Regions from separate parts of the Mesorhizobium sp. WSM4846 genome, predicted to be linked through region 1. Evidence: predicted binding sites of a transcription regulator. Region 1 holds the regulator's gene; each other region holds the start of a gene.
The links. The regulator PhoB, encoded in region 1, activates phosphate uptake and scavenging genes when phosphate is short. The targets are predictions, from matches to a motif close to TGTCATNNANCTGTCAT.
Positions count from the first base shown of each region.

Region 2: the regulator PhoB is predicted to act here: its motif matches at 2,364-2,380, upstream of phnF (phosphonate metabolism transcriptional regulator PhnF).
Region 3: the regulator PhoB is predicted to act here: its motif matches at 5,205-5,221, upstream of ppk2 (polyphosphate kinase 2).
Region 4: the regulator PhoB is predicted to act here: its motif matches at 1,719-1,735, upstream of AC0L15_RS23430 (YdcH family protein).

Region 1 covers NZ_JBVVPZ010000025.1:19,010-26,224, forward strand. The annotation lists gene pstA (phosphate ABC transporter permease PstA) at 1-156, shown strand, start outside; gene pstB (phosphate ABC transporter ATP-binding protein PstB) at 169-984, shown strand; gene phoU (phosphate signaling complex protein PhoU) at 1,020-1,727, shown strand; gene phoB (phosphate regulon transcriptional regulator PhoB) at 1,744-2,433, shown strand; gene AC0L15_RS20415 (ROK family protein) at 2,603-3,850, opposite strand; gene xylF (D-xylose ABC transporter substrate-binding protein) at 4,117-5,157, shown strand; gene AC0L15_RS20425 (sugar ABC transporter permease) at 5,298-6,617, shown strand; gene AC0L15_RS20430 (ATP-binding cassette domain-containing protein) at 6,711-7,215, shown strand, end outside.
Region 2 covers NZ_JBVVPZ010000008.1:158,425-165,639, reverse strand. The annotation lists gene AC0L15_RS10410 (alpha-D-ribose 1-methylphosphonate 5-phosphate C-P-lyase PhnJ) at 1-97, opposite strand, end outside; gene AC0L15_RS10405 (carbon-phosphorus lyase complex subunit) at 94-1,206, opposite strand; gene phnH (phosphonate C-P lyase system protein PhnH) at 1,208-1,819, opposite strand; gene phnG (phosphonate C-P lyase system protein PhnG) at 1,819-2,283, opposite strand; gene phnF (phosphonate metabolism transcriptional regulator PhnF) at 2,406-3,155, shown strand; gene AC0L15_RS10385 (zinc-binding alcohol dehydrogenase family protein) at 3,164-4,180, opposite strand; gene AC0L15_RS10380 (ABC transporter permease) at 4,246-5,211, opposite strand; gene AC0L15_RS10375 (sugar ABC transporter ATP-binding protein) at 5,208-6,761, opposite strand; gene AC0L15_RS10370 (ABC transporter substrate-binding protein) at 6,865-7,215, opposite strand, start outside.
Region 3 covers NZ_JBVVPZ010000021.1:73,342-80,556, reverse strand. The annotation lists gene AC0L15_RS18745 (hypothetical protein) at 1-43, shown strand, start outside; gene AC0L15_RS18740 (hypothetical protein) at 114-278, shown strand; gene AC0L15_RS18735 (DUF423 domain-containing protein) at 311-685, opposite strand; gene AC0L15_RS18730 (multidrug efflux MFS transporter) at 720-1,979, opposite strand; gene AC0L15_RS18725 (DUF982 domain-containing protein) at 2,129-2,386, shown strand; gene AC0L15_RS18720 (hypothetical protein) at 2,647-2,805, opposite strand; gene AC0L15_RS18715 (glycosyl transferase family 90) at 3,008-3,979, shown strand; gene AC0L15_RS18710 (aldo/keto reductase) at 4,010-5,053, opposite strand; gene ppk2 (polyphosphate kinase 2) at 5,309-6,229, shown strand; gene AC0L15_RS18700 (dihydrofolate reductase family protein) at 6,442-7,086, opposite strand.
Region 4 covers NZ_JBVVPZ010000032.1:30,172-37,386, forward strand. The annotation lists gene ispG (flavodoxin-dependent (E)-4-hydroxy-3-methylbut-2-enyl-diphosphate synthase) at 1-1,087, opposite strand, end outside; gene AC0L15_RS23430 (YdcH family protein) at 1,463-1,648, opposite strand; gene AC0L15_RS23435 (YdcH family protein) at 1,889-2,092, shown strand; gene AC0L15_RS23440 (IclR family transcriptional regulator) at 2,126-2,929, opposite strand; gene AC0L15_RS23445 (transporter substrate-binding domain-containing protein) at 3,053-3,928, shown strand; gene AC0L15_RS23450 (amino acid ABC transporter permease) at 3,999-4,664, shown strand; gene AC0L15_RS23455 (amino acid ABC transporter permease) at 4,666-5,316, shown strand; gene AC0L15_RS23460 (amino acid ABC transporter ATP-binding protein) at 5,321-6,115, shown strand; gene AC0L15_RS23465 (RidA family protein) at 6,149-6,610, shown strand; gene AC0L15_RS23470 (aminotransferase class V-fold PLP-dependent enzyme) at 6,631-7,215, shown strand, end outside.

The sequences.
Region 1 (7,215 bases):
ACGATCCTGCCGGTGCAGATTTTCATGTGGGCGGATTTCCCGGAAGCGGGGTTCCAGCAGAAGACTTCGGCGGCGATTTTGATTTTGCTGGTGTTTTTGGTCATCATGAATGCCATCGCGGTGATACTGCGCAGGCGCTTCGAGCGGCGCTGGTAAGGAGTAGAGGATATGAACATCATGACGGAAGCCGGCGTCGAGCAGAAACTGAGCAGCGCAACCAACGCCCCTTCGATCAAGATGAAGGGCGAAAAGGTCTCTGTTCACTACGGCGAGAAGCGAGCTCTGTTCGACGTCGATCTCGATGTCCGCGAGCATCAGGTGACGGCGTTGATCGGGCCATCGGGCTGTGGCAAGTCGACGTTCCTGCGTTGCCTGAACCGAATGAACGACACCATCGATATCGCGCGGGTGAGCGGCAAGATCACGCTCGACGGCGAGGATGTCTACGACCCGAAAATCGATGTCGTCGAGCTGCGAGCTCGCGTCGGCATGGTATTCCAGAAGCCGAACCCGTTTCCGAAGTCGATCTACGAAAACGTCGCCTACGGTCCGCGCATCCACGGCCTGGCCAGGAGCAAGGCCGAGTTGGACGGCATCGTCGAATCGAGCCTGAAGAAGGCCGGACTGTTCAACGAGGTCAAGGATCGCCTGCTCGAGTCGGGTACCGGCCTGTCCGGCGGGCAGCAGCAGCGTCTGTGCATCGCGCGCGCCATCGCCGTGTCGCCGGAAGTGATCCTGATGGACGAGCCCTGTTCGGCGCTCGATCCGATCGCCACCGCCCGCGTCGAGGAACTGATCGACGAACTGCGCCAGAATTATACGATCGTCATCGTCACCCATTCGATGCAGCAGGCGGCGCGCGTGTCGCAACGCACGGCGATGTTCCATCTCGGCTATCTGGTCGAGGAGGGCGCGACCGACAAGATGTTCACCAACCCCGACGACAAGCGCACCCAGGACTACATCACCGGCCGGTTCGGCTGAGCGGTCCGGCGAATTTCGAACACGAGGACAGCACCATGGGTGAACACACCGTCGCATCTTTCGACGAGGAACTGGAGCACATCGACCGGCTGATCCGCGACATGGACGAGCTCGCCGCCGCAATGGTGGCGGCCTCGATCCGCGCGTTGCTTGCGTCGGACAATGCGATGGCGCAGCGCGTCGTCTCGGACGACGCCATCATGGATGCGCGGCAGCGCGAGCTCGACGACAGCGCGATCACGCTGATCGCCAAGCGGCAGCCGATGGCGCAGGATCTGCGCGCCGTGGTTGGCGCAATCCGCATGGCGGGCGATCTCGAGCGCATCGGCGATCTGGCCAAGAACATTGCCAAGCGGGTCAGCGCAGTCGGGCAGAGCGCGACGCCGCGTAATCTGTCGCACGGTATCGACGCGATGGCGGATCTCGTTCTTGTGCAGCTGCGCGGCGTGGTCGAGCACTATGTGTCGCGCGATGCCGGCGCGTTGAAGGAACTGCGCGCCGACGACCAGAAGATCGACGTGAAATATACGGCGGTTTTTCGCGAGCTCCTGACCTACATGATGGAGGATCCGCGCAACATCACCGCCTGCACGCACCTTCTGTTCTGCGCCAAGAATCTCGAGCGTATCGGCGATCATGTCACCAACATCGCCGAAAACGCCTATTTTGTCGTGACCGGGCAGCAATTGCCGGCGGATCGCCCGAAGCTCGACGAAACGACGATGTCGGCGCCGGCGACATGACAGGAGTGACCGGCCGATGATCGCGCCGCGCATCATGGTGGTGGAGGATGAAGAGCCGCTGGGCGTCCTCCTCCGTTACAATCTTGAATCCGAAGGCTATCAAGTCGAGGTGGTGACGCGCGGCGACGAGGCCGAAATCCGGCTGCAGGAAAACGTGCCCGATCTTTTGGTGCTCGACTGGATGGTGCCGGCGGTTTCCGGCATCGAGCTTTGCCGGCGCCTTCGGGTGCGCCCCGAAACCGAGCGGCTGCCGATCATCATGCTGACCGCGCGCGGCGAGGAGAGCGACCGGGTGCGCGGCCTTTCGACCGGAGCCGACGACTATCTGGTCAAGCCGTTCTCGACACCGGAATTCATGGCCAGGGTCAAGGCGCTGCTGCGCCGCGCCAAGCCCGAAGTGCTGTCCAGCGTGCTCAAGGTCGGCGACATCATGCTCGATCGTGAATCGCACCGGGTCTATCGCAAGAAGAGCGAGATCCGGCTCGGGCCGACCGAATTCCGGCTGCTCGAATTCATGATGCGCCACCCGGGCCGGGTCTTCTCGCGCAGTCAGTTGCTCGACAATGTCTGGGGCGAGACGATCTACATCGACGAGCGCACTGTGGACGTCCATGTCGGCCGGTTGCGCAAGGCGGTCAACAATGGTCGCATGCCCGATGTCATCCGCACCATCCGCGGCGCCGGCTATGCGATCAGGGAAGACTAGCTGACGTTCAGGTGATGCCGGCCTGCGAACGGCTGATACCTGCGCTTCCGGTGCTGACGTACCCGAAAGTACGCTCCGCCCCGGTTCTCGGAACCCACCATTCTCGACTCGGCCTGACCTGAATCTCAACACTCCCCAAGTCGCGACCCGGGAATCCCTGCCTTCGGATTCAAGCCACGTTCTTTCCGACCGAGCCGGCTCGTGCCTGGATGCTCGGCGCGAAAATCTCCTGATCGACGAAGCTTAGGGCCCGCATGGCGCAGCCTTCGCGGATCAGCGGCAGCTCGTTCGGCTCGGTGTCGAAGGAAATCGAACCCGAATGCTGGCCGCCGGCGGTCTGGGCGATGGCCTCGCGCAGGGCCGGCTCGATCAGGTCGAAGGCGGCAGCGCTGGCGCCGACCATGGCCACCGGCGCCGGATCGATCAGCGCAAACAGGCTGCCGAGCCCGAAGCCGAGCGCCTCGCCGGCCTTGCGGTAGGCTTCGCGCTCCGGTCCGTCCATCTCGCGCGCCCGGGCCGCCAAGGCCCGCATGTCGGCGTCGCTGACATCGGCGACCGGCTCGGCGTTCTCGCTCAACAGCCTTGCGTTGCGCCAGATGGCGTAGTTGCCGGCATAAGCCTCGACGCAGCCGCGCAGCCCGCAGCGGCAAAGCGCGCCGCCCGGCCGATGGATCATGTGGCCGAATTCGCCGCCTGAGGAGTGGGTGCCGGTGAACAGATCGCCCTTCAGCACCAGCCCCATACCGATGCCGTGCGAGAGCAGGATGGCGATGAAATCGTCGCGGTAGCGATCCGGGTGGCGCCAGTGCAGCGCCACGGCCATCATGTTGCAGTCGTTCTCCATGATGGCCGGGATGCCGAACTCGCGTTCCAGAATGTCGGCGAAGGCGATGTTCGTCTGCGGCGTGATCGGCGACCACAACATGGCGCGCGCGTGGGAATCGGTGATGCCCTGGATCGCCAGCGCGATGCGGGCGACGCTTTGGACATCGAGGTCGGGATCTTCGAGCCGGCGCCGGACGATGGCGACACATTCGTCGATCAGCGCGTCACGCGACATGGTCAGCGTGTCCAGCCGGCGCTGTTCCTCGGCGACCACTTGTCCGGCATAATCGATGACGGCGACCGACAGGAAATTCAGCGACAACACGACGGCCAACACCGCAGCGGCTTGCGGATTGAGGCTGAGGCCGACCTGCGGCCGGCCGCGTTTCAGCGAAACCGTCTCGCTCGCCTTGCTCTCGGCCAGGATGCCTTCCTGGATCAGGTCGGCAGAGATCGCCGATATGGTCGAATGGCTGAGGCCGGTGGTCGCGGCGATCTCGGTCCGCGACGGCTGGCCTGCCCGGCGCACGGCCGAAATCACCATCGCCCGGTTGCGCCGGCGCAGATCGTCATGACGGATTCCCACCGACATTTTTTTGTTTCCTCCTCATTGCCGCGGCCGCTCATGAATCGGAAGCCGTCGGTATGTCGGTCAAATACTGGCAGAAGCAGAAGGGGCTGTCATTATTTATTCCGAGCCTCGAAAAAAAGCCCGACAGGACGTCAAAATCCATCAGAATTGGTGTTGACAGTGCTTCGGCGTTGGACCAGTATTTTTTCGAGGCTCGAAAAAATAGGGCCTTTGTGCCGGCCTTCGGGCCAGTTGGTCGCGCCCTACGCGGCGCAGGGAGGAATATCATGAAGAGATTCGCAGCCGCCATTCTGGCGGGGGTCGCCATGTCGCTGACGCTCGCGTCGGCCGCGCAGGCCAAGGACAAGGTCATTGGCGTTTCGTGGTCGAACTTCCAGGAAGAGCGTTGGAAGACCGACGAAGCCGCCATGAAGGAGGCGATCGAGGCCGCCGGCGACAAATATATCTCCGCTGACGCACAGTCCAATCCCGGCAAGCAGCTGACCGACGTCGAAAGCCTGATCTCGCAGGGCGCCAACGCACTGATCATCCTTGCGCAGGATGCCTCGGCCATCGGTCCGGCGGTGCAGAAGGCGCTGGACGAAGGCATTCCGGTCGTCGGCTATGACCGGCTGATCGAGAACAAGGACGTCTTCTATCTGACCTTCGACAACCAGGAAGTCGGCCGCATGCAGGCCCGCGAAGTGTTCAAGGTGGCCCCGGAAGGCAATTACGTCTTCATCAAGGGCTCGGGCGCCGACCCGAATGCCGATTTCCTGTTCGCCGGCTCCATGGAAGTGCTCAAGGATGCCATCGACAGCGGCAAGATCAAGAATGTCGGCGAGGCTTATACGGACGGCTGGCTTCCCGCCAACGCCCAGAAGAACATGGAACAGTTCCTGACCGCCAACGACAACAAGGTCGATGCGGTGGTTGCCGCCAATGACGGCACCGCCGGTGGCGTCGTCGCGGCGCTGACGGCGCAAGGCCTGGCCGGATCCGTCCCGGTTTCGGGCCAGGACGGCGACCATGCCGCGCTGAACCGTATCGCGCTCGGCACACAGACCGTATCGGTGTGGAAAGACGCGCGCGAGCTCGGCAAGAACGCCGCCGAGATCGCCTCGCAGCTGGCCGACGGCAAGCCGATGACAGACATTGCCGGCGTCAAGGATTTCACCACGCCGGGCGGCAATCTCGTCAAGTCGCTGTTCCTGACGCCGATTGCCATCACCAGGGACAATCTCAACGTCGTCATCGACGCCGGCTGGATCAAGCAGGAAGAGGTCTGCGCCGGCGTGGCGGCGGGCACCGTCCCGGTCTGCAACTGATCCGCCTTCGCCAAAAAACCTGAAACGCCGCGGCTTCACGCCGCGGCGTTTTTTTCAAAAGAGTTGTTTTTCCGCGTCTCGCGGGTAATTTCTAAGCTGCTTCCGGCATCCGCGGCAGACGGCAACGGTGGGAGGACATCATGACCGACACGACTTCTAACACGCCGGTTGCTGATCGGGCGCGTGAATCCGAGCTCAGCCCCTTCGGCCGCTTCTTCAAGGCGACCGAGCTCGACATACGCATGCTCGGCATGGTCGGCGCGCTGCTGATCATCTGGGTTGGAATCCACATCCTGTCGGGCGGGCTGTTCCTCACGCCGCGCAATCTCTGGAACCTGTCGGTGCAGACGTCCTCGGTCGCGATCATGGCGACCGGCATGGTGCTGGTCATCGTGATGCGCAACATCGATCTTTCGGTCGGCTCCGTCGAAGGCGTCATCGGCATGGTGATGGGCGTTGCGCAGGCAGAATTCCTCATCCGCGTCATCGGATTCCAGCTTGGAAATCCCTGGATATGGGTCATCGCACTGGCTGCCGGCGTGGCGCTCGGCCTCATGATCGGCGCGCTTCAGGGCTTCATTATCGCCTATCTCGAGGTTCCGGCCTTCATCGTGACGCTGGGCGGCCTGCTGATCTGGCGCGGCATGGCGTGGCTGATGACGAGCGGGCGCACCGTCGCGCCGCTCGATGCCACGTTCCAGCTGATGGGTGGCGGGCCGCGTGGCTCGATCGGGGCGACCGCGAGCTGGATCGTCGGCATTCTCGCCTGTGTGGCCGTCGCCTTGATGCTGCTCAACGGCCGGTCGCAGCGCAAGCGCTTCAAGTTTCCGTTGCGCCCGGTCTGGGCGGAGAGCCTGCTTGGTGTTGTCGCCTGCGCCGCCATCCTCGGCGCCGTCTGGATCGCCAATTCCTATCCCTGGCCGATCGGCATCGTGCGCCAATACGCCCAGCGGAACGGCATCACCATCCCCGAAGGCGGGCTGTTCATCGCCCATGGCATCGCCATACCGGTGCTGATCGCGGTCGCAGTCGGCATCGTCATGACCTTCATCACCCGGCGCACCCGTTTCGGCCGCTACGTCTTTGCCATCGGCGGCAACCCGGAAGCGGCGGAACTCGCCGGCATCAACACGCGCTGGGTGACCATGAAAGTGTTCATGATCATGGGCGTTCTGGCCGCGATCAGCGCGGCAATTGCTTCGGCCCGCCTCAATGCGGCGACCAATGCGCTGGGCACGCTGGACGAACTCTTGGTCATCGCAGCAGCCGTCATCGGCGGCACGTCGCTGGCCGGCGGCTCCGGCACGGTGCTCGGCGCCATGCTGGGCGCGCTTCTGATGCAGTCGCTGCAGTCCGGTATGGTGTTGCTCGGCATCGATTCGCCGCTTCAGAGCGTCGTCGTCGGCGCCGTGCTGGTCGTCGCCGTCTGGCTCGACACAGTCTACCGCAAGCGGGTCTGAGCATGATCCCGAGCCGAAGGTCCGCGTCAGCGAAAAGTGGACATCCGTTTCGGTCCAGCATCATGCTCGGCAAAACCATGGAAAGGAACGATCATGGCTGACACGACTGCTCCGACGCCACTGATCGACATGCGCAACATCTCGATTGCCTTCGGCGGCATTCGCGCCGTCGACGATGCGTCGATCGACCTTTTCCCGGGCGAGGTCGTGGCGCTGCTCGGCCACAACGGTGCGGGAAAGTCGACGCTGATCAAGATCCTGTCCGGCGCCTACAAGCGCGATTCGGGCCAAATCTTCGTCAATGGCGAGGAGGCTTCGATCGCCAATCCGCGCGACGCCAAGAAATACGGCATCGAGACGATCTACCAGACGCTGGCGCTCGCCGACAATGTCGACGCCGCCGCCAACCTGTTCCTCGGCCGCGAGCTGATGACCGGCTGGGGCACGCTCGACGATGGCGCCATGGAGGCCGAGGCGCGCAAGGTGATGGGCAGGCTCAATCCCCGCTTCCAGCGATTCAAGGAGCCGGTGGTCAAGCTTTCGGGCGGCCAGCGGCAGTCGGTGGCGATCGCGCGCGCCATCCTGTTCAACGCCCGCA
Region 2 (7,215 bases), on a different contig from region 1:
CGATACCCTTGAGGATCGCGCGGCGGATCATCCGCTTGGTCTGCTCGTCTAGATAAGCGAAGTTGTAGGTTGCGATATCGGTCGGTTGTGCGGTCATTCCGCGGCCTCCCTCTTTTCTTCGACCTTGCCGGCATTCTCGCGGGCGTCGTGCTCGGCGCGCATGCGGCGCACCAGGTCGAGCTCGGCCTGGAAGTCGACATAGTGCGGCAGCTTCAGATGCTCGACGAAGCCGGTCGCCTGGACATTGTCGGAATGCGAGATGACGAATTCCTCGTCCTGGGCAGCGGCGACGACATCTTCGCCGAATTCGGTTGCACGAAGCGCGCGGTCGCAGAGCGCCATGGCCATCGCCTTGCGCTCGCTCTGGCCGAAGACGAGGCCGTAGCCGCGGGTGAATTGCGGCGGCGCCTTGGCGGAGCCTTTGAACTGGTTGACCATCTGGCACTCGGTGACACGCGCAGAACCGAGCCGTACGGCGAATGGCAGCTCCGGCACGTCGAGTTCCAGCTCGACCTCGCCGATGCGAACCTCACCGACGAACGGATGGTTGCGGGCATAGCCGCGCTGGGTGGAATAGCCGAGCGCCAGCAAAAAACCCTCGTCGCCGCGTGACAGCGCCTGCAGGCGGATGTCGCGCGCCATCGGAAATTCCAGCGGCTCGCGGGTGATGTCGCCCGGGATATGGTCCTGCGGCATGTCGCCGTCGGGCTCGATTAGGCCTTCGCGGGCGAGGATGGCGGAGACACGCGGCATGGCGTCCGCGTCGCTGGCGCGCTGCAGCGGCTCGGCGACCTCGCCGCCGGCGGCAAGCTCGGGGTCGAGCAACCTGTGGGTGTAGTCGAAGGTCGGGCCGAGCAGCTGGCCGCCAGGCAGATCCTTGTAGGTCGCCGACACGCGCCGCTCGACCAGCATCGCGCCGGTGTCGATCGCCCTGGTGTAGCCGAAGCGCGGCAGCGTAGTGCGATAGGCGCGAACCAGGAAGATCGCCTCGATCATGTCGCCGCGCGCCTGAACCATGGCCAGCGCCGCCAATTCACGGTCGTAGAGCGAACCTTCGCTCATCACCCGGTCGACGCCGAGCGCCAGCTGCTCGACGATCTGGTCGAGGCGAAGCGCCGGCACGGAACGGTCGCCGCGGCGGCGGTCGGCGAGCAGGGCGTGGGCGTTGGCAATGGCGGCTTCACCGCCTTTTACCGCGACATACATATCACGCCTCCATCGTCTTGATGCGCGTCGTGCGCGGCAGGCAGGCAACGCCTTCCGGGGTGGCGAGGATAATGTCGACGCCACGCGGGAAACGCTGATTGTTCTGGTTCCATTGTTCGACGAAGTGGCGCGGCATCTGCGCCGGCGCGATTGTTCCGGTTGTTTCGATGCCAGGACCTTCGAGCAGCAGAGGGGTGCCTGAGACGAGATCGCTGACCTGCAGGATCAGCGTCGTCGAGCGGTCGGGATAGTCCTGGGTGCCTTGTGAAAAGCCGTCGAGCGCCATCATCTCGGCCGGCGTGGCGATCAGCGCGAAATGCGCATCGGCTGGCGTGTGGGCCAGTGGCGCGCCGGTGTGGAAGCCGAGCCAGGATTTCACCGCTGCTGGGGCCTGCAAAACGAGGTCGAGCCAGAGCGGCGTGTCGTTGTCGCACAGCGCCAGCGCGATGGCGCCCGCGGTGGCCGACAGCGGCGCCGGCGGGCGGGCAAAGATCGGCAGAGGCTGCAGGGTGCCCGGCCGCGCCATTGCGTCCATCACGGCGCGGAACACCGTCTGGGCGTCGAACACCGGATCGGCAAAGCCGCCCTCGATCGCCTGGGTTGCGATTTCCATCAGTCTTCTCCGCGCACCATGGTGAAGAAATCGACCTTCGTTGCCGCCGTCTCGGCGCGCCGCCGCTCACGTCCGCTGGCCAGTGCGGCCTGCAGCGGCGCAACGAGTTTGCTCTCGACCTCGTCGCGGCGGGTGGGATCCTGCCAGAGCGCGTCGGCGATCGCCGCCAGTTTTGCTTTCTGCTTGTCACGGCCGAGCGCGTAGCAGTGGCCGACTTCTCCCGAGGCAAGCCGCACCGTCGCGCGGGTGACCGTCGCCTCGCCGACGTTGAATGGCGCGCCGCCGCCGCCGATGCGGCCACGCACGGTGACCAGGCCGGTTTCGGGACCGCGCAGGAGTTCTGCTTCCGAAGGCAGGCCGGATTCGTTCCAGAGGCGGACGATATCGTCGCCGGTCGATTGCGCCAGCGTCGCCATGACGGCCTTGCGCTCAAGCTGCTGATCGCGCGCTTCCTTTCCTCGCATGGTTGACATTCCCTTGCATCGAAATTTGTCCATTGATATAGACAATTATACAAATTATATCTATTTTCTAATGCGTGTCCATGACGGATGGATGACAGGGGCGAAAAGATCGGGGCACAGAGATGATCGGTCAGCAGTTGGCCAGCAGCCTGGAGCGGCGCAGCGGCGTCTCGCTGTGGCGGCAGATCGCCGACCAGATCCTGCATTCGATCGCCGTCGGCGACTTTGCCGAGAATGCTGCATTGCCACCGGAAGTTGCACTGGCCGAGCGCTATAGCGTCAACCGCCATACGGTGCGCAGCGCCATCGCCGCACTGGTGCAGGATGGCGTGCTCAGGGCCGAACAGGGGCGCGGCACCTTCGTCCTGTCGCGCAAGCGCCTGTCCTATCCGATCGGCGCCCGCACCCGTTTTTCGGAGGGCTTGCAAGGGCAGGCGTCGGAGCGCCGCAGCGTGCTGCTCGAATCGGCGGTCGAGCCGGCCAGCCGGCGCGTCGCCGAAGGGCTGGGGCTTGCCAGGGGTTCGACTGTAATACGCCTCGAGACACGCGGCGAAGCCGATGGGCAACCGGTCTCGCGTGCCACCGGCTGGTTCGACGCCGGACGCTTCGCCGGCATCGATGCCGCCATGGCCGAAACCGGATCGGTGACCGCCTCATTCCAGCGTTTCGGCATCGGTGACTATCTCAGGCAATCGACGGTGCTGTCGGCCCGCCACGCCGACGCCGCCGACCTTGCCGATCTTAATCTGCAGCCCGGCGCCATCGTGCTGGTCACGGTCGCCGTCAACGTCACGCCGGACGGCCAGCCGATCCAGTTCGCCGAAACGCGGTTTCCGGCCGAGCGGGTCGAGCTCAAGATATCGGCGCTTTAGGTCCGGTTTCATCCGACCTGGATGACGGCCTTGATCAGGCCGGATTTTTCATGCGCCCAGCAGGCAAGGTCGCGCGGTGTATCCGAAAGCGTCGTGCGATGGGTTATGAGCTTTGCCAGCGGCACAGCACCATCGCGGATCGAGGCAGCGACATGGTCGAAGTCAGCGCGCAGAGCGTTGCGGCTGCCGATCAGCGTCATCTCGCGCTTGTGGAATTCGGGATCGGAAAAGACGATGTCGTCCTTGACGACGCTGACCAGGACCAGCGTCCCGCCATGCGCGACATGGGCGAAGGCCGTCTGGACGGACTGGGTGTTGCCGGTGGCATCGAAAATCACGTCAAAACCTTCGCCGTTGGTCGCCTCGCGCACCAGATCGGTCGCAGACTGCCGCGAGCCGTCGAGGGTGGCGAAGCCGAGTTCGCTTGCGGCGAAGCCAAGCCTTTCCGCGCTCATGTCGAGCAGCGTCACGTCGAGACCAGCGATATGGGCGAACAGCGCTGTGCCGAGGCCGATCGGCCCGGCGCCGATGACCAGCGTGCGCGCGCCGGGATCGGCCAGCGAGCGCCGCACGGCGTGCGCCCCGATCGCCAGGAATTCGACGGCGGCGGCATCGGCCAGCGACAGGCCGTTGGCCGGATAGAGATTTTGCGCCGGCACTAGGATCCGTTCGCACATGGCGCCGTCGCGGTGGACGCCAAGCACTTCGATCCTGACGCAGCAATTCGGCTTGCCTTGCCGGCAGGCGATGCATTTGCCGCAAGCGAGATAAGGATTGATGATCACCGGCTCGCCCACCGGCAGGTCGACGCCTTCGCCGGCCTCGATCACGGTGCCGGAGACCTCGTGACCCATGATGCGGGGATAGGCGAGGAACGGATGCTTGCCCTCGAAGATGTGATAGTCGGTGCCGCAGATTCCGACATGACTGACCGCGACCAGCGCCCAGCCCGGCGGTGGTGAGCTCGGCGCCGGGCGGTCTTCCACAACAAGATCGCCGGGCGAACGGCAGATGACGGCTTTCATGCTTTGATCCAGTCGGTTCATGGCACCGCCGGCCCGATCGCGGGGCCGGCGGTTGTTAAGATGGTCTACTTGCCGCGGCGGCGCAGGCCGTCGAAATAGACGATGACGATGATCAGCACGCCGGTAATGATGCGCTGCCAGAAGGCATTGACGTTCAACAGATTGGCGCCGTTGTTGATGGTGGCGAGGATGAAGGCGCCAAGCAGCGGTCCGTGCACCGAGCCGACGGCGCCGAACAGCGAGGTGCCGCCGATCACCGACGAGGCGATCGCCTGCAACTCCCAGCCCTCGGCCTGTGTCGGATTGCCGATGCCGATGCGTGAGGCAAGCAGCACGCCGACAAAAGCCGCACAGAGGCCCGATAGCGTATAGGCCATGTAGATGGTGCGCTGGACGTTGACACCGGACAGACGCGATGCCTCGGCGTTGGAGCCGACCGAGAACAGATACCGGCCCCAGCGGCTGTGATGCAGGAAGATGTAGGCGGGGATACCAACCAGGATCACCATCCAGAACAGATTGGGGACGCCGAGAAACGAGCTGCGTGAAAACAGCTGGAAGGCGTCGTTGTTGATCGAGATCGAGTTGCCGTTGGTCATCAAAAGGCCGATGCCGCGCAGCGAGGTCAGCGTCGCCAGCGTGATGATGAAGGGCGGCAGGCCCATCTTGACGATGCCGAAGCCGTGGAACAGGCCGATGGCGACGCCGACCAGCAAGGTGATCAGGATGGCGAGGTAAATCGGCACGCCGGCATTGATCAGCATCGCCACGATGACGGTGGCGAAGCCGACGACGGCGCCGACGGAAAGGTCGATACCGCCGGTGATGATGACGAAGGTCTGGCCGACTGCCAGGATGGCGATCATCGAACCTTGCCGCAGCAGGTTCGAGATGTTGTTGGCGGAGGCGAAGCTCGGCGTCGCCACCGACAGGATGACCCACAACAGCACCAGCAGCGCCAGCAGCGTCAGCCCGAACAGCGCGTTGTAGTTGCGTTTCGGCCTTTCGGCCGGGATCGCCTCGGTGCTCATATCTGTCCTCCCGGTTTTTCTTGTTTCTCGGCCAGCGCCTGGGTGAGGATCTCCTCATGGTCGGCAGTGTGGAAACCATGAGTGGCCACCAGTTTGCCGCGCCGGAACACATGCAGCGTGTCGGCCAGTTCATAGACCTCGGGCAGGTAGGACGAGATGAGGATGATGCCGGCGCCCTTGGACAACAGTTCGCCGAACAGGCGGTAGATCTCTGCCTTGGTGCCGACATCGACGCCAACTGTCGGCTCGTCGAAGATGAACAGCTTGGCGCCGTGCGCCAGCCATTTGCCGATGACGATCTTCTGCTGGTTGCCGCCGGACAGGCTGGAGGCGAGGGCGTTGCGCGTCGGCGTCTTGATCCTGAGATTGGCGATCTGGTGATCCGCCTCGGTCTTCTCCTGTGCGCTGGAGATCAGCAGATTGCTGGAGATGCGCTTGTAGATTGGCAGATTGAGATTGAGGCCGACCGGCAGGTTGAGGCAGAGGCCCTGGTCGCGGCGGCTTTCCGGCGCCAGCGCCATGCCGAGCCTGATGGCGTCATGCTCGGAGTTGACCTGAACCTCCTTGCCCTCCCAGAGGATCTGGCCGGCCGACTTGCGGTGACGGCCGTAGAGCGTGGTGACGAACTCGCTGCGCCCGGCGCCGATCAGGCCGTAGAGCCCGACGATTTCGCCGGCACGGACCGTCATCGAGACATTTTCGAAGCCCTTGCCGGAAAGATTTCGGGCTTCGAGCAGCGTCGCGCCCGGGGTAAAATGCTCCTTGTGATAGACTTGCTCGATCGAGCGGTTGATCATCATCTTGACCAGCTCGGCTTCGTTGGTCTCGGCGATGTTCCTGGTGCCGACAAGCGTGCCGTCGCGTAGCACCGAGACGCGGTCGGCGAGCTCGAACACCTCTTCCATGCGGTGGCTGATGTAGATGATGGTGACGCCTTCGCCCTTCAGCCGGCGGATCAGCGTGAACAGCTGGTCGGCTTCCTTGCGGGTGAGATAGGCGGTCGGCTCGTCGAAGATCAGGAACTTGGTGCCGCGCACGGTGGCGCGGGCGGCGGCGATCAGCTGCTGCTGGCCTATGGTCAGGTCACCCAGCACGACATGGGCCGGCAGATCGAACCCGAGATCGTCGATGATCTTCTGCGCTTCCCTGACCATGGCCCGCTGCTGCAGTATGCCGAAGCGGGAATCCTCCTCGCCGAGGAACATGTTGGCCGCGACAGTGAGATGGCGGCACAGAACGACCTCCTGGTGCACGGCATTGATGCCGAGCGCCATCGCCTCATGCGGCGTCGCGAGCGCTGCCGGCTTGCCCTCCCAGATGACGTCGCCGGAGGTGCGCGGCATGACGCCGGTCAAAAGCTTGATCAGGGTGGATTTGCCGGCACCGTTCTCGCCGACAATGGCGTGGATTTCGCTGGCCTTGAAGGCGAGGTCAACCGGCTTCAGCGCGTGCGTGCCAGGATATCGCTTCTCCAAGCCCTTGAGTTCGAGGATCGTCCTGCCCGGTTCCAGCGTTGGGGCGGGATGCAGTTCCTGCGCCGTCGACGTCATGACAATCCTCCCAGATTGGCCTCCCAGATTGGCCTCACGAGTGGCACGTGTAGTCCGTTTCCGGGGCAAAAAAGCCCCGGAAACGGCGTGCCAATGCCGGTGCTCAGTCGAGCTTCGGATTGAGCAGCGCGTCGATCTTCGGATCTTTCATGTTGGCCTTGGTGACGAGGTTGGCGCCGGTGTCGACATTGGCCTCGACCTTCTCGCCCTTCGAGGCAGCGAGCGCCGTCTTGATGCCGTCATAGCCCATCCGGTACGGATCCTGGACGACGAGGCCGGAAATGACGCCGTCATTGAGGAACTTGACCAGCTTCTCGTCGCTGTCGAAACCGATCAGCCCGACCTTGCCGGCAAGGCTGTTCTCGGCAATCGCCTGACCGACGCCCTGCGCCATGATCAGGTTGGAGGCGAAGATGCCCTTGAGGTTCGGGTTGGCGGTGATCAGGTCGGTCGC
Region 3 (7,215 bases), on a different contig from region 1:
GATCCGCGATCTGCGCTTTCTCGTGGAGCGCAAGCGGAGCTGATCGGCAGCGCTTTTTTCCGCCTGTCGATTGGATCGATTCAAATCTCAAATCGAAAAAAGGAAGCTAAGCCATGCACCCGATCAATCATCTGTTCGAAGAGATCTATCGCAACTATTGGGGCATCTCGCCGGCCATCGACAGGCCGGAGCGGCGGCGCCTGGCCAAGCCGGCGGCACGCAATCGCGACCTGCCGGTCCGGCCCGAGCGCCGGCATGAGGGGCCGTCGTCTGACTGACCGTTGTTTGGCGGAAACCGAATCCGGCCGCCTCAGGAGCGCGGGCGCCTCAGCGCCGAGGCCGCAACCGCCAGCCAGCCGGCGATGAGCAAGGTGCCGCCGATCGGCGCCGACATCGAAAAAAGCCGCGAGCCGAGGAAGTCGCGGGCAAGCAGATCGCCGCAGAACAAGACAAGCCCGATGAGAAGAATAAGGCTTGCGGTTCGCATGATCCGGTTTGCGCCGACGAGGCCGATGGCAAGGAAGACCGGTGCATGCATGAGCAGGAAGGTCGCGACCGTGCCGACGAAAGCGCCGCCCAGATGTGCCGCCGCGGCAGAAAGCGCCACACCGGCCGCGCCGCACAGGCCGCCGGCGAAAACGAGGATGCGGCCGATGCCGCTTGCTGGGTGGTCGGCTGTGCTCATGGCTTGGACTCCGTAAAGTGGCCCGCAAACGGTGTCAGGATTTGCCCGCCTGCACCAGCATGTCGCGTGCGCGGCGCGACTGGACCAGCCAGTTATACGCCGCTCCACCCGCCATCAGCACCGACGTGCCGAGAAACACCGCGCGCATGCCGAAATGACCACCGACGAACCCGCCGAGTAGCGGGCCGGCAACCTGTCCGACATACTGCGCCGAGATCGACAGACCCAGCACATTGCCGCCGACGCCGTCCGGAACATTGTGGCGGATGACGCTGGTGATGCAGGGCAAGAGGCCGCCAAGCGCCAGTCCCATCAGGAAACGCAGGCCGACGAGCTGCCACCCCTGGGTGACGAAAGCCTGCGGGATCAGCAGCAGCGCCGAGACGGCAAGCGCCGCAATGATGACGTTCCAGTGGCCGACGCGGTCGGCGAGCTTGCCGAGACGCGAGGCCGACAGGATGGCGCCAAGTGCCGCCGCCGACATGACCGCGCCGGACATCAGCGTGACCCGGCTTTGGTCCTCGATGATCTGTTGCACATAGACCGCGATGATCGGCTCGATCGACATGGTGGCGAAACTCAGCAGCGTGCCGGTCACCAGCATGGCGACGACGGGGCGCTTGTCCGGGATTTGCGACCAGCCGCCTTTCGGCTTCTCAGTCGATGCCGATTTGTCGGTTTCCGGGCGAGGGTTCTCCTTGATGAGAAAAGTCGTTGCCAGGAACGCCAGGAAAATGACGCCTCCGGCGAGCAGGAAGGTGGCGCGGATGCCGATCAAGGGCGGCAGCGCGCCGCCGAGCAAGGGACCGACGAGAGCGCCGCCGGTGATGCCGGCCGACAGCACGCCGAGCGCCCAGCCCGACCGCTCCTTCGGCGTCTGCATGGCGACGAGAATGGTCGAGCCCGAGGAATAGCCACCGGCGAAACCGATCAGCAGGCGTAGCAGCACCAATTGCCAGACGGTCTCGACCATGCCGGTCAGGGACATGCAGACGGCCATGCCGAAACTGGCGCGCACCAGCATCAGCTTGCGGCCGTAGCGGTCGCCAAGCCGTCCCCACAGCGGCGCGACCAGCGCGGCGGCGAAGAAGGTCGCGCCATAGGCGATGCCGGACCACTGCACAACAGCCGCGTGGCCCTCGGCGCCCAGCTGCTCTACGTAAAGCGGCAGGAAGGGCAACAGCAAGGTCATGGCGACAAGCGTGCTGAACGAGCCGGCAAAGCACACGGCGAGATTGCGGCGCCAATGGATATTGTGGGCGCCTTGGGTGGCAGGGGTGGAGTCTTGCGGCATGTCTGTCCTGTCCGGCAGCCTCTCGACGGCATCATTGCACAAGAACTGGCGCGGCCTGCCTGCCAGGGGATTAGCCAGCGTCGCGGCGTGATTGCGGTGGCAACCACTTTCGCGCTCGCTTCGCGAGCGGCGATGGCGTAAGAGCGGCGATGGAAAACAACCGATTTGAAACACCCGTGACCGTCAAGGGCGCGGCGGGAACCACTCAGCTCTTGCGCACGGCCCGCGAGGCTTCCGACTACCTCCTCAACAACTGGCCCGGCAAGCGCAGTCCAAAGCACCGCGAAGCGCTGCAGGCCTGCCATGATGCGCTGGCCGGCGACAAACCGGCAATGATCGCAAGGCGTGCCTTCATCGCCGCCGCCCGCGAAGTGAACGTTTTCGTCAGCGACAAGGCGCCGGTCTGAAGACGCAGGGAAATCTGATCCGCCTCGCGGGCCGGGTGCGCTTTTACTAAGGGGCAACCGCTTCAGGTTTGCAGTGCCCCTCATTGCCCTGCCCGTCCTCCGCAGCAGCTGCGGAGGATGGGCCGGGCATTTCTCCCCGTATAGTGACAGGAGAAAGCGGCCTGCCCCAAGGGTTTCGCCAATTCCGGCGTTGCAGAAAGCGCGCCAAGGTTGCGGCCAGTTCCCTTCTCGCCGTCACTATGAAGCGATTGCCCTGCAGTTTACTCTGCGGTTTCCGTTTCGGTCTCGGACGTGGTCTCGTCTTCCGGCTTCGAACGTTCCTTGGCTGCAACCTTGGCCGCTTGCTTTTCCGCCTTCTTGGCAGCCTTCTGCCGGTCGCGTTCCTTGCGTTCCTGGCCGTAATTCGGTGCTCGCGCCATATCTCTTCCTTTCGCAATCCAAAGGGTTATTAGCCCTGCCTAGGAGCATTGGGCTCCAAACACAACACCGCAAAGAGCGATCGGCTCCATAGACAGCCGGCAGGCCGGCTGAACACGGTTCCGTGGCTTGCAAGATAGCCGGCACAATGGTGTAGGAGGCACCGGGGGGCAAATCACAAGCCGACTTTTCACCAAGTGACCGATGGCCACCCTTCAAAGAAACGCACAGAAGCTATTCTACTATGCGCGCAATGCCGTGCGCGATATTGCACCGCAGGCGCTGTTCCGCCGCAGGCTCGCCGGGCTGCTCGATCAGGCCAGGCTTTCGGACGGATCGGTCCGCGCGCGTCTCAACTACTACAACAGATTGCAGGACGCTTTCGCGCCGAGCGGCGGGGCCGTGCCGGTCAGCCGGCTACCGAGAGGCCGGAGCATGTATTACTACGATCTGAAGGAATTTACCCGCTACTTCGATCCCGATTTGCGCATCGACCTCGAATTCGGCGACGTCGCCGACGTGCCTGCGATGCCGTCGATCGTCAAGGATCGGCCGATCGCCGGCGACAACAGCAACGGGGTCCTGTTCAAGCTCAACAAGTTCCGCCACTTCCACATGCCCGCCGACGATGTAACCTTCGCGGACAAGCTTCCGGTTGCGGTGTGGCGCGGCGAGCTCAACAATCCGATAAGGACCTTGCTTCTGGACGCTGCGCGCGATCTGCCCTTTTGCGATGTCGGAACGCCCAAACCGACGGCAGCGCCGGAATATCGCAAGCCTTATCTGAGCATCGACCAGCAGCGGCGCTGTCGCTACATCATTTCGCTCGAAGGCAACGATGTGGCGACCAACTTGAAATGGATCATGAGTTCGAATTCGCTGTGCCTGATGCCGCCGCCGACATATGAGACATGGTTCGCCGAAAGCGAACTCGTGGCTGGTGTTCACTATGTGCCGCTCGAACCTGATTTCACGGATCTTGCCGAGCGGGTGCAATATCTCGAACGCCATCCGACTGAGGCCGAACGCATCGTTGCCGCCGCCAACGCCTATTGCCGCAAGTTCGCCGACGAGCGGGCCGAGCAGGCGATCTGCTTGCTCGTGCTCTACAAATATTTCGTGCTCAGCGGCCAGATCGAGCCTGATCCCGAGGTCTGGCGTTTTATCTCAGGCTAAGCCCACGGCGACCTTCGACCTGATCCGTTGTCAGATATCTTCTCGGTCAAGAACCAGATCGGCCGGACCAAACCGGTCTTTTGCCGTGAATTGCTGGTGCCAATAGGGGTAGAGAACCGGCGGGCGGCTCACAGTGTCGAGGCGTGCGCGCTCATCGCTGGTCAGCACCAGGCTGGCTGCGGCGATATTGTCCTTGAACTGCGCTTCGGTCCGTCCGCCGATCACCAGCGAACTGACCGCGGGCCGGCCGAGCAGCCAGGCAAGCGCCACCTGCGCCGCCGAGACGCCATGGTTCTCGCCGATATGGGCAAGCGCGTCGACGATCCGCCACAGCCGGTCCTCGTCACGGATTGGCGGTTCGGTCCAGCCGCTGAGCTGGCGCGCGGTGGCCTGGTCGCGGTGGTATTTGCCGGACAGCAATCCACCGGCGAGCGGGCTCCACACCAGCACGCCAAGCCCCTGGTCGACCGAGATCGGCAGCAGTTCATATTCGGCTTCGCGCGCTTCCAGCGTGTAGTGGATCTGCTGGGTGACGAAACGCGGCTGGTGCTGGCGGTCGCTGACCCCCAGCGCCTTCATCACCTGCCAGCCGGAATAGTTGGAACAGCCGACATAGCGGACCTTGCCCTGGCTGACGAGTGTGTCGAGCGCGGCGATGGTCTCTTCGAGCGGCGTCGTGCCGTCCCATTCGTGCAGGAAATAGATGTCAATGACGTCGGTCCTGAGGCGTTTCAGGCTCTTCTCGCACTCGCGGATCAGATGGTAGCGCGACAGGCCCTCATCGTTGGGGCCGTCGCCGATCCGCATGCGCGCCTTGGAGGCGATCAGCACATCGCCCTTGCGTTTGCCGCCGAGTGCTTCGCCGATGATCTCTTCCGAAAGCCCGTTCGAATAGACATTGGCGGTGTCGATGAGATTGATGCCGGCGTTGATGCAGAGGTCGATCATCCGGCGTGCCTCGTCGAGATCGGTCTTGCCGACCGCCGAGAATGCGCCGGCGCCGCCAAAAGTCATGGTGCCCATGGTCAGCGTCGAAACCTTCAGCCCGGAACGGCCGAGTGTGCGGTATTCCATGTCAGATCCTCGCGATTGCGTTGAAAAGAGTGTTTTGAAGGTTGCTCGGGGAAACCTGGCATTTGTAGGACAATTCGAGCCGCTTGTCGTGTGTGCCAGGAGGCTGATCGATCCCATCTCGCGGAGTTGGGCGACCGGCGTGCGGGCCGGCTGCAATAAAACCGTCATTGCCGGCCTATATGCAAGTCGGCTCAAGGTGTCCGATCTCGGCCGGCAGGCCGAGGCCGACGCGGGCGTGCACGCGGAGCAGCATAAATGACCGAAGCAAAACAGAATTCTCCCGCCAGGGACTGGCTGGAAGCGGAACTCGCCGACACGCTCGACGAGGACTACGAGCTGGAGATGTCGGAACCGGCGCTGTCGCTGGAAATCGCCAGGATCTACAAGAACGCGCATCCGCCCTCGATGGATCGCCTGCAATATTTTCGCGACCTGATCACGCTGCAATCCGAATTGATCAAGCTGCAGTCCTGGGTGGCTTACACCAGGAAGAAGCTGGTGGTGGTTTTCGAGGGCCGCGATTCGGCCGGCAAGGGGGGCGTCATCAAGCGCATCACCCAGCGGCTCAATCCGCGCATCTGCCGCGTCGTCGCACTTCCGGCGCCGACCGAGCGCGAGAAATCGCAATGGTATTTTCAGCGCTACGTGCCGCATCTGCCGGCAGGCGGCGAGATCGTGCTGTTCGACCGCTCCTGGTATAACCGCTCCGGCGTCGAACGTGTGATGGGCTTCGCCGAGCCGGACCAGGTCGAGGAGTTTTTTCGCGACGTGCCGGAGTTCGAGCGCATGCTGGTCCGCTCCGGCATCACCCTGGTCAAATACTGGTTCTCCATCACCGACGAGGAGCAGCAGATGCGTTTCCAGATGCGCATCCATGATCCGATGAAGCAGTGGAAGCTGTCGCCGATGGACCTGCAGTCGCGCGTGCGCTGGGAACAGTATACCAAGGCCAAGGAAGAGACCTTCGCCCGCACCAACATTCCCGAAGCCCCCTGGTTCATCGTCGAGGGCAACGACAAGAAGCGGGCGCGGCTGAACTGCATCGATCATCTCCTCAAGCAGATGCCTTATGAGGAAGTGCCGCACGAAGAGATCACGCTGCCCGATCGCGTCTTCAATCCAGAATACGAGCGCCAGGTGCTGCCGCGCGAGCTGTATGTTCCGGAGAAGTATTGAGGAGCGCGCCCCTTCTCCCCTTGTGGGAGAAGGTGGATCGGCGCCCAGCGCCGAGCCGGATGAGGGGTGCTGGAAGAAATGAGGCGTCAGCGATCCTGGCGCTGTGCGTCCAATTTGGACGAGCGTGTCCGCCAAGCTGGAACACCCCTCATCCGACCGAGCTTCGCTCGGCCCCCTTCTCCCACAAGGGGAGAAGGGGGACCTAGCCAGGCTTACGCGCGCTCGATGGTGACATGCATGGCATTCGGCGTGCCCACCTGCTCGCTGCAGCGGTAGCCGAGCTTGACCATGTCGATGCCGGCAAAAAGGTTCTCGCCTGAGCCGAGCAGCATCGGCGATATCGCCAGATGCATGTCGTCGATGAGCTTTTCCCTCAGATATTGCCGGATCGTGGCGACGCCGCCGCCGAGCCGGACATCCTTGCCGTCAGCCGCGGCTTTCGCCTTTTCCAGCGCCGAGTGGATGCCGTCGGTCACGAAATGGAAGGTCGTGCCTCCCTCCATGACGATAGGATCGCGCGGTTGGTGGGTGAGCACGAAGACCGGCACATGGTAGGGCGGATTGTCTCCCCACCAGCCCTTCCAGGTGTCATCGGGCCAAGCGCCGCGGATCGGTCCGAACATGTTGCGGCCCATGATCCACGCGCCGGTGTTTTCGAAGCTGCGCGTTACGAACGCGTCGTCGGTATCCGTGGTCCCGCCATCTTCGCCGGACATGTTGCGGAAGGTTCGGGTGCCGAACATCCATGTGTGCAGGGCTTCCCCGCCGACGCCCAGCGGCTCTTTCAAGTCCTGGTCGGGACCGGCGCCGAAGCCGTCGATAGATACGGTGAAAGCGTTGACGCGAAGCTTTGACATGAGGACCTCCTTCTAATCCAGTTGTGAAATGCAAGCAGTTGTTTTTAGCCAGACTGATTGCATTTTGCAAGCGGTATTTCGCCGCGGAGCATAAGCGGCTCGTTTGGCTCGCATCAGGGTCACCGCAAA
Region 4 (7,215 bases), on a different contig from region 1:
CGATATCGGCATGCTTGGATTCACCCGGACCGTTGACGATGCAGCCCATCACCGCGACTTTGAGGTTTTCGACGCCGGGGTATTTTTCACGCCACACCGGCATGTTCTTGCGCAGATCCGCCTGGATATCCTGCGCGAGTTCCTGGAACACGGTAGAGGTGGTGCGGCCGCAGCCGGGGCAGGCGGCGACGATCGGTACGAACTGCCGAAACCCCATGGTCTGCAGGAGTTCCTGCGACACTTGCACCTCGCGGGTGCGGTCGCCGTTCGGCTCCGGCGTCAGCGAGATGCGGATCGTGTCGCCGATGCCTTGCTGGAGAAGAATGCCCATCGCCGCGGACGAGGCAACGATGCCTTTCGAACCCATGCCGGCCTCTGTGAGGCCGAGATGCAGCGCGTGGTTGGAGCGGGTGGCAAGCTCGGTGTAGACCGCGATCAGATCCTGCACGCCGCTGACCTTGGCCGACAGGATGATCTTCTCGCGGCCAAGGCCGATCTCCTCGGCCATGTCGGCCGAAAGGATCGCCGACTGCACGATCGCCTCGCGCGTTACCTCCTGCGCGGTCAGCGGAAAGCCCTGGCGCTGGTTGTCGTCCATCAGCCTGGTCAAAAGCTCCTGGTCGAGCGACCCCCAATTGACGCCGATGCGCACCGGCTTGTCGTGCCGGATCGCCATCTCGACGATAGCTGCGAACTGCCGGTCCTTCTTGTCCTTGAATCCGACATTGCCGGGATTGATGCGGTATTTGGCCAGCGCCTCGGCGCAAGCCGGGTGGTCGGCGAGCAGCTTGTGGCCGATATAGTGGAAATCGCCGACCAGCGGCACATTGATGCCGAGCCGTTCGAGCCGCTCGCGGATGGCGGGCACGGCGGCGGCACTCTCGTCGCGGTCGACGGTGATGCGCACGATCTCGGAGCCGGCGCGATGCAGCGCGGCAACTTGAGCGACTGTCTGGTCGACATCGGCGGTGTCGGTGTTGGTCATCGACTGAACGACGACAGGGGCGCCCCCGCCGACCATCACGCCGCCGACGTCGACACCGACAGACGTGCGGCGCGAGAAGGGTGAAGAAAAATATCCGGTCATGGCCGGCTGCCCTTTGTTAGCGCCGAATTCCGGAATCGGTTTCCGGAAACAATCTGCGCAAAAATCAAAATACAGCGTCCATTGCGCGTCCGAAAGGAGGCGCGGCGCTATAGAAGGTCCCGGCATGAGGTGGAGGAGCAAAGGTGGCTTGTCAATGGCGACAGGCAGGCAAACCTGTCAAATCGAACCGCCGGACAAACAGGGGAACGCTCCGGCGGAATTGGTTGCCACCGGAGAAGATGGTCGGGCAAAGCGCGCACTGTTCCCTGCATGACCCCGAACCCGAAAGGATTTTCGGAAAGGACCATGCGCCGAAATCAGAAGCACGACGCGCCCTTTGCGCGTCCAAAGGACGCGCAGCGCCGTAGATGAGCGTCAGTGCGTGGTGGGTTTCGGTTTCGCCTTCAATTTCTCAATCTCGTCCTTGAGCGCCAGCTTGCGCCGCTTGAGATTCACGATTTCGAGGTCGTCGACCGATGGATGGTTCATCGCATCATCGATTTCGCGTTCGATGTCGCCGTGTTTCCGCTGCAGCTCATCAAGATGGGATGCAAGAGACATGATTGGTTCTCCCTTTCATGGTTTCCTCGATTGCAGCCGTCAAGGCGCGTCCCACCGCAATTTCGCTTCTGTGACGGCATAATGACAGTGTGCCACTATCGGGCACCGATGTCGAATGCTGCGTGGTAGCATTCCACGACAATACGAAATGTGGTATTGGCTGCGCGCCGGTGCAAGATACCTCCGGCCTCGCCCAATCAGGCCCATTTTTGGGCGCCGCAGACGTGCAGACGGTAAATAATGTCCGAACAGGAACAGGCCGATATCCGCCTCGAATATTCTCGGCTAAAGCAAGAACACGCCGATTTCGACGCGGCGATCAACGCGATGATCGCCATGGGCTGCGACCCTCTGCAGATCCAGCGCATGAAGAAGAAAAAGCTCTTCCTGAAAGACCGGCTGATGGCGCTGGAAGACCGGATCATCCCCGACATCATCGCGTGAGCGAATCCCACTTACGGTCGCGACAAATCCTGCTCATCCCGTGATCGAAAGCCTCGCGGCGCGTTCGCGCAGCAGGGCGATGAGATCGCCGGTCTTTTCCTCGGAAGTGTCGATGGGAACCACCAGGCATATCGTCGCCTCGACCTTGCCGGCAGCTGAAAAGACCGGCGCGGCAAGGCATTTTGTATAGGCGTCGACAAGACCGGAAGTCACACAGTAGCCGGCAGCCCCGGCCGTAGCGATATCTTCTATGAAGTCGTACAGCAGCAATCTGCGGCCATCCGGCAGGACGAGATCGTCTTCGGACACCATGTCTTCGATCACCGCCCGTTCGAAACCGGCGAGAAGCAACCGCCCGGAAGCGGTCCAGGGAAGCGGTATCTGCAGACCCGTGGCCGAACTGATCCGGAAAGGCCTGGTGCCCGGGCTTGAATGGACAATCGTGTAGCGGCCGCTTTGCAGCATGCACAATTCGGAGGTCTCGCCTGTCTCGCGCGAAAGATCGTCGACTTCCTGACGCCCTCTCCTGAGCAGGTCGTTGCCGCGCACATAGTCCATTCCGTAGAGATAAAGCTTCTTCCCGAAATAGACGCGATTGCCGTCGCCGGCCATTTCCAGCAGGCCCGCATCCACGAGCGAGCGCACAAGCGTGTAGATCGTCGAGCGCGGCGCATTCACTCCCTTGGCGAGATCGCCAATCCCGATCGCTCGCTGGTTCGCATGAAGAAACTCCAGGATATGGAGCACGCGGTTGAGACCTTTCTCGCGGGAGCCCGCAATCCTGTCTTCGTCCGGACCAGCGTCCGGTCGAACTGCCAAGCCATTGCCATCTTGCATTGCTGATTCCTGGTGTTAGTATCTGTCTCGTACAGGATACATGCGTCTTTTGTAAGAGACAATCCAGCAGATTACCGATGCATGTATCGGCAAAGGGGAACACAACACGAAAAGGAGGTTGCCGTGAACGACACATCCAAAAGACGTGATTTTCTGAAACTGGCCGGGCTTGCAACGGCCGGAGTGGTGGGCGCAGCGACAACAGTCGATGTTCAGAAGGCGGCGGCGCAGGCGGCACCGGACAGCCTGCTGCGCACCGTTCTCGATCGCGGCAAGGTGATCGTCGGCACCGGCAGCACCAACGCGCCCTGGCACTTTGAAAACGATGCCGGCGAACTGGTCGGCATGGACATCACCATGGGGCGCATTCTTGCCAAGGGACTTTTCGACGATACGACCAAGGTCGAGTTCGTCATGCAGGATCCGGCCCAGCGCATTCCGAACGTGACCACCAACAAGGTCGACATTTCGATCCAGTTCATGACCATGACCGCCCAGCGCTCGCAGCTGATCCACTTCTCCCGGCCCTATTACGTCGAAGGCATCGCCTTGCTGACCCTCCCGAACGCCGAAAACAAGACCTTCGACAAGCTGCTTGCCGGCGGTTCGGCGACGCGGGTTTCCATCCTGCAGAATGTCGATGCCGAGGCAAATGTGCACATCGTCCTGCCGGAGTCGCAGGTGATGCAGATAGACACGCAGGCCAACGTGCTGCAGGCACTGGAATCGAAACGCGTCGACGCCGCCGCCGTCGATCTGTCGACGGTTCGCTGGCTCGCCTCGCGTAATCCGGACAAATACTTCGATGCCGGCAAGAGCTGGTTCTCGATGCTTTACGGCGCCGCACTTCGGCAAGGCGACCTCGACTGGCTGACCTTCGTCAACACGACCTTCACCACCGCCATGTTCGGCCATGAGACGGCGCTCTACGACGCTGCATTCAAGGACTATTTTGGACAGGAGCCGCCGGCGCGCCATCCCGGCTTCCCGGTCATCTGATGCAAGCAGGCGGAAGGGTCGCGCCCTTCCGCCTGCTTATCGTCGACAGCCTCGATAATGACAGGGACACATGGGCTATACCCTGAACTTCAACCTGATCTGGCGGCATTTCGACAAGCTTTGGGGCGGGCTGCTGCTCAGCCTCGAGCTGGCCGTGATCTCCATCGCGATCGGCATCCTCATCGGGCTGCTTCTGGCGGTCTGGTACGTGTCGGCCGGGCGTGCGGTGCGGGCCGTCATCGCCGCCTATGTCGAGTTCATCCGCAACGTGCCGCTGATCCTGCTCGTCTATCTCGTCTTCTACGGCCTGCCGACGGTGGTCGACATCGCCTACAGCGCGCAGACCTCGTTCATCGCCACGCTGTCGCTCTATAGCGGCGCTTATCTGGTCGAGGTGTTCCGCTCGGGGCTCGAAGCGGTTCCGCGCGGACAGCTCGACGCCGGCAAGGCGATCGGCCTGACGCCATGGCAAAGGCTGGTCCATGTGCGCCTGCCGACGATGCTGCGCATAACGCTGCCCGCGCTTTCCAACACGTTCCTGTCGCTGTTCAAGGACACGTCCGTTGCGTCGGTCATTTCGGTGCCCGAACTCACCTACGGCGCCCAGTGGATCAACTTCAACACCTTCCGCATCGTCGAGGTCTACCTTGTGGTGACGGCGATGTATCTCTTGACCGGCTACGCGCTTCTTTTTGCACTTCGGCTTGTCGAGCGCCGGTTCAGGGCGGCGCACTAGGATGCTTGGCCAGATCGCCTATGCCTTGCCCTTCCTGGCCCAGGGTTTTGCCGTGACGCTATGGGTGTCGCTGCTGGTCGTGGTGTTGTCGCTCGTCGCCGGCGTGATGATGGGCGTCGGCCTTGTCTATGGCCCGGCTCCGCTGCGCTGGGCGGTGCGCATTTTCAGCGATACCATACGCGGCATTCCGATCCTGGTGCTCATCTTCTTCGTCTATTACGGCCTGCCTGCCGTCGGCCTCCATCTGGAATCCTTCTGGGCAGCCGTGCTGGCGCTCACCCTCTTCAAGACGGCGCAGGTCATCGAGTATCTGCGCGGTGCGGTCGGTTCCATACCGAAAGGGCAGTCCGAAGCGGCGATGGCGATCGGGCTGACCTTTCGCCAGCGACTGGCCTACGTCATCTTCCCGCAAGCGTTCAGGCGTTTCCTGCCGCCATGGATCAATGGCGTCACCGACGCGGTGAAGGGTAGCGCGCTGGTCTCGCTGCTCGGCATCACCGACCTGATGCACGCCATCAACCAGGTCATCGGCCGCACCTACGAAGCGATGCCGCTCTACATCCTCGGTGCAGTCATCTACTTCGCCGTCAATTACGCGCTCTCCCTGGCCAGCCGACGGTTGGAGCGGCGTTTCTCCTTCATCCGGGAATAGCAAGATGCCCATCGCCACGCCCGCCAATCCGGCGCTTCTCGATGTCTCCGAGGTTTCCAAGTCCTTTGGATCCGTCGCGGTCCTGCGCTCCGTCAGCCTGCAGGTGACGCGCGGGGAGGTGGTGACTGTCATCGGGCCTTCCGGCAGCGGCAAGACCACGCTGCTGCGCTGCGTCAACTTCCTGGAGAGCTACGACAGCGGCTCCATCCGCATCGACGGCAAGGAGGTCGGCTTCCGCGACACGGGAACACGCCAGCGCCGCAGCGAGCGCGACCTGGCGAAGATGCGGGCCGAAACCGGGATGGTGTTCCAGAGTTTCAATCTGTTTCCGCATCTGACGGCGGCCGGCAACATCATGCTTGGCCTGCGCAAGGTGCGCGGCAAGAGCAGTACCGAGGCCCGCGCCATTGCCGAGCACTGGCTCGGCCGGGTCGGCCTTGCCCACAAGGCCGACAGCCTGCCGGCCGAGCTTTCCGGCGGCCAGCAGCAGCGTGTCGGCATCGCCCGCGCGGTGGCGATGGAGCCAAAAATCCTGCTTCTCGACGAGATAACCTCCGCGCTCGACCCGGAACTCGTCGGCGAGGTGCTCGAGGTCGTGCGCAGCCTGGCCGAGGACGGCATGACGATGGTGATGGTCACGCACGAGATGGCCTTTGCCCGCGATGCCTCGAGCCGAATCATCTTCATGGCAGATGGCGGCGTCAGCGCCGCAGGCCCGCCCGCCGAGATTCTGGGCGCGGAGATCGACAATGAGCGTCTCCGCAGTTTCCTGGCGCGGTTTCGTGCCTCGCATTTCTGAAGGACGGCGAAAGCTGTCGCAAGGAGCCTTTTCATGACGCCTTACATCCGACTCGCCGAATTGGGCCTGACGCTGCCCGAGCCGCCGACGCCGATCGCCAACTTCGTCACCCATGCCGAAAGCGGACGGCTGATCTTCCTCTCCGGCCAAGGGCCATTGCGCGCCGACGGCACGCTTTGCACCGGCAAGGTCGGCGAGGATGTCACGGTTGAAGAGGCCTATAAGCATGCCCGTCTCACCGGCCTGAACCTGCTCGCCGTCATGCACGCTGCGGCAGGCGACCTCGGCCGTATCGTGCGCGTCGTCAAGCTGCTTGGCTTCGTCAACGCGATCCCGACTTTCAGCGACCATCCGAAGGTGGTGAATGGCTGTTCCGATCTTTTCGCCGCTGTCTTTGATAGTATCGGCGGGCACGCCCGTTCGGCGATCGGAGTCGGCTCCCTGCCGGGCAACATCACCGTGGAAATCGAGGCGGTCGTCGAGATCGCCGCCTGAAGTCTACCAATGGGACAGAGATGAAAACCTATTCCGCAATCGGCTCCAACAGGACAATCCGCGAACGGCTCGGCCTTCGCCCGATCATCAATGTCTCCGGCACGATGACGGCGCTCGGCGCCTCGATCATCGTCCCGGAAGCGATCGCCGCCATGTCGGAGATCGCCTCGCAGTGGGTGGAGATGGACGATCTGCAGCGCGCTGCAAGCACGGTCGTCGCGCGCCTCACCGGCGGCGAGGCCGGCTTCATCACCGCGTGCTGCGCCAGCGGCATCACCATGGCCATTGCCGGCACGATGACCGGCACCAACCTTCTGGCGATCGAGCGGCTGCCGGACGACACCGAGGGCCTCAAGTCGGAGGTCATCGTCCAACTCGGCCACATCGTCAATTACGGCGCGCCGATCGACCAGTCGATCCGGCTCGCCGGGGCAAGCACCGTACCGGCCGGTACGGTCAGCGTGACGCAGGACTACCATGTGCGCGAGGCGATCCGCGATCGCACCGCGGCAGGTCTCTATGTCGTTGCCCATCACACGGTGCAATACGGCATGCTCTCGCTCGAGGAGTTCTGCGAGATCTGCCACGCCAAGGGCGTCCCGGTG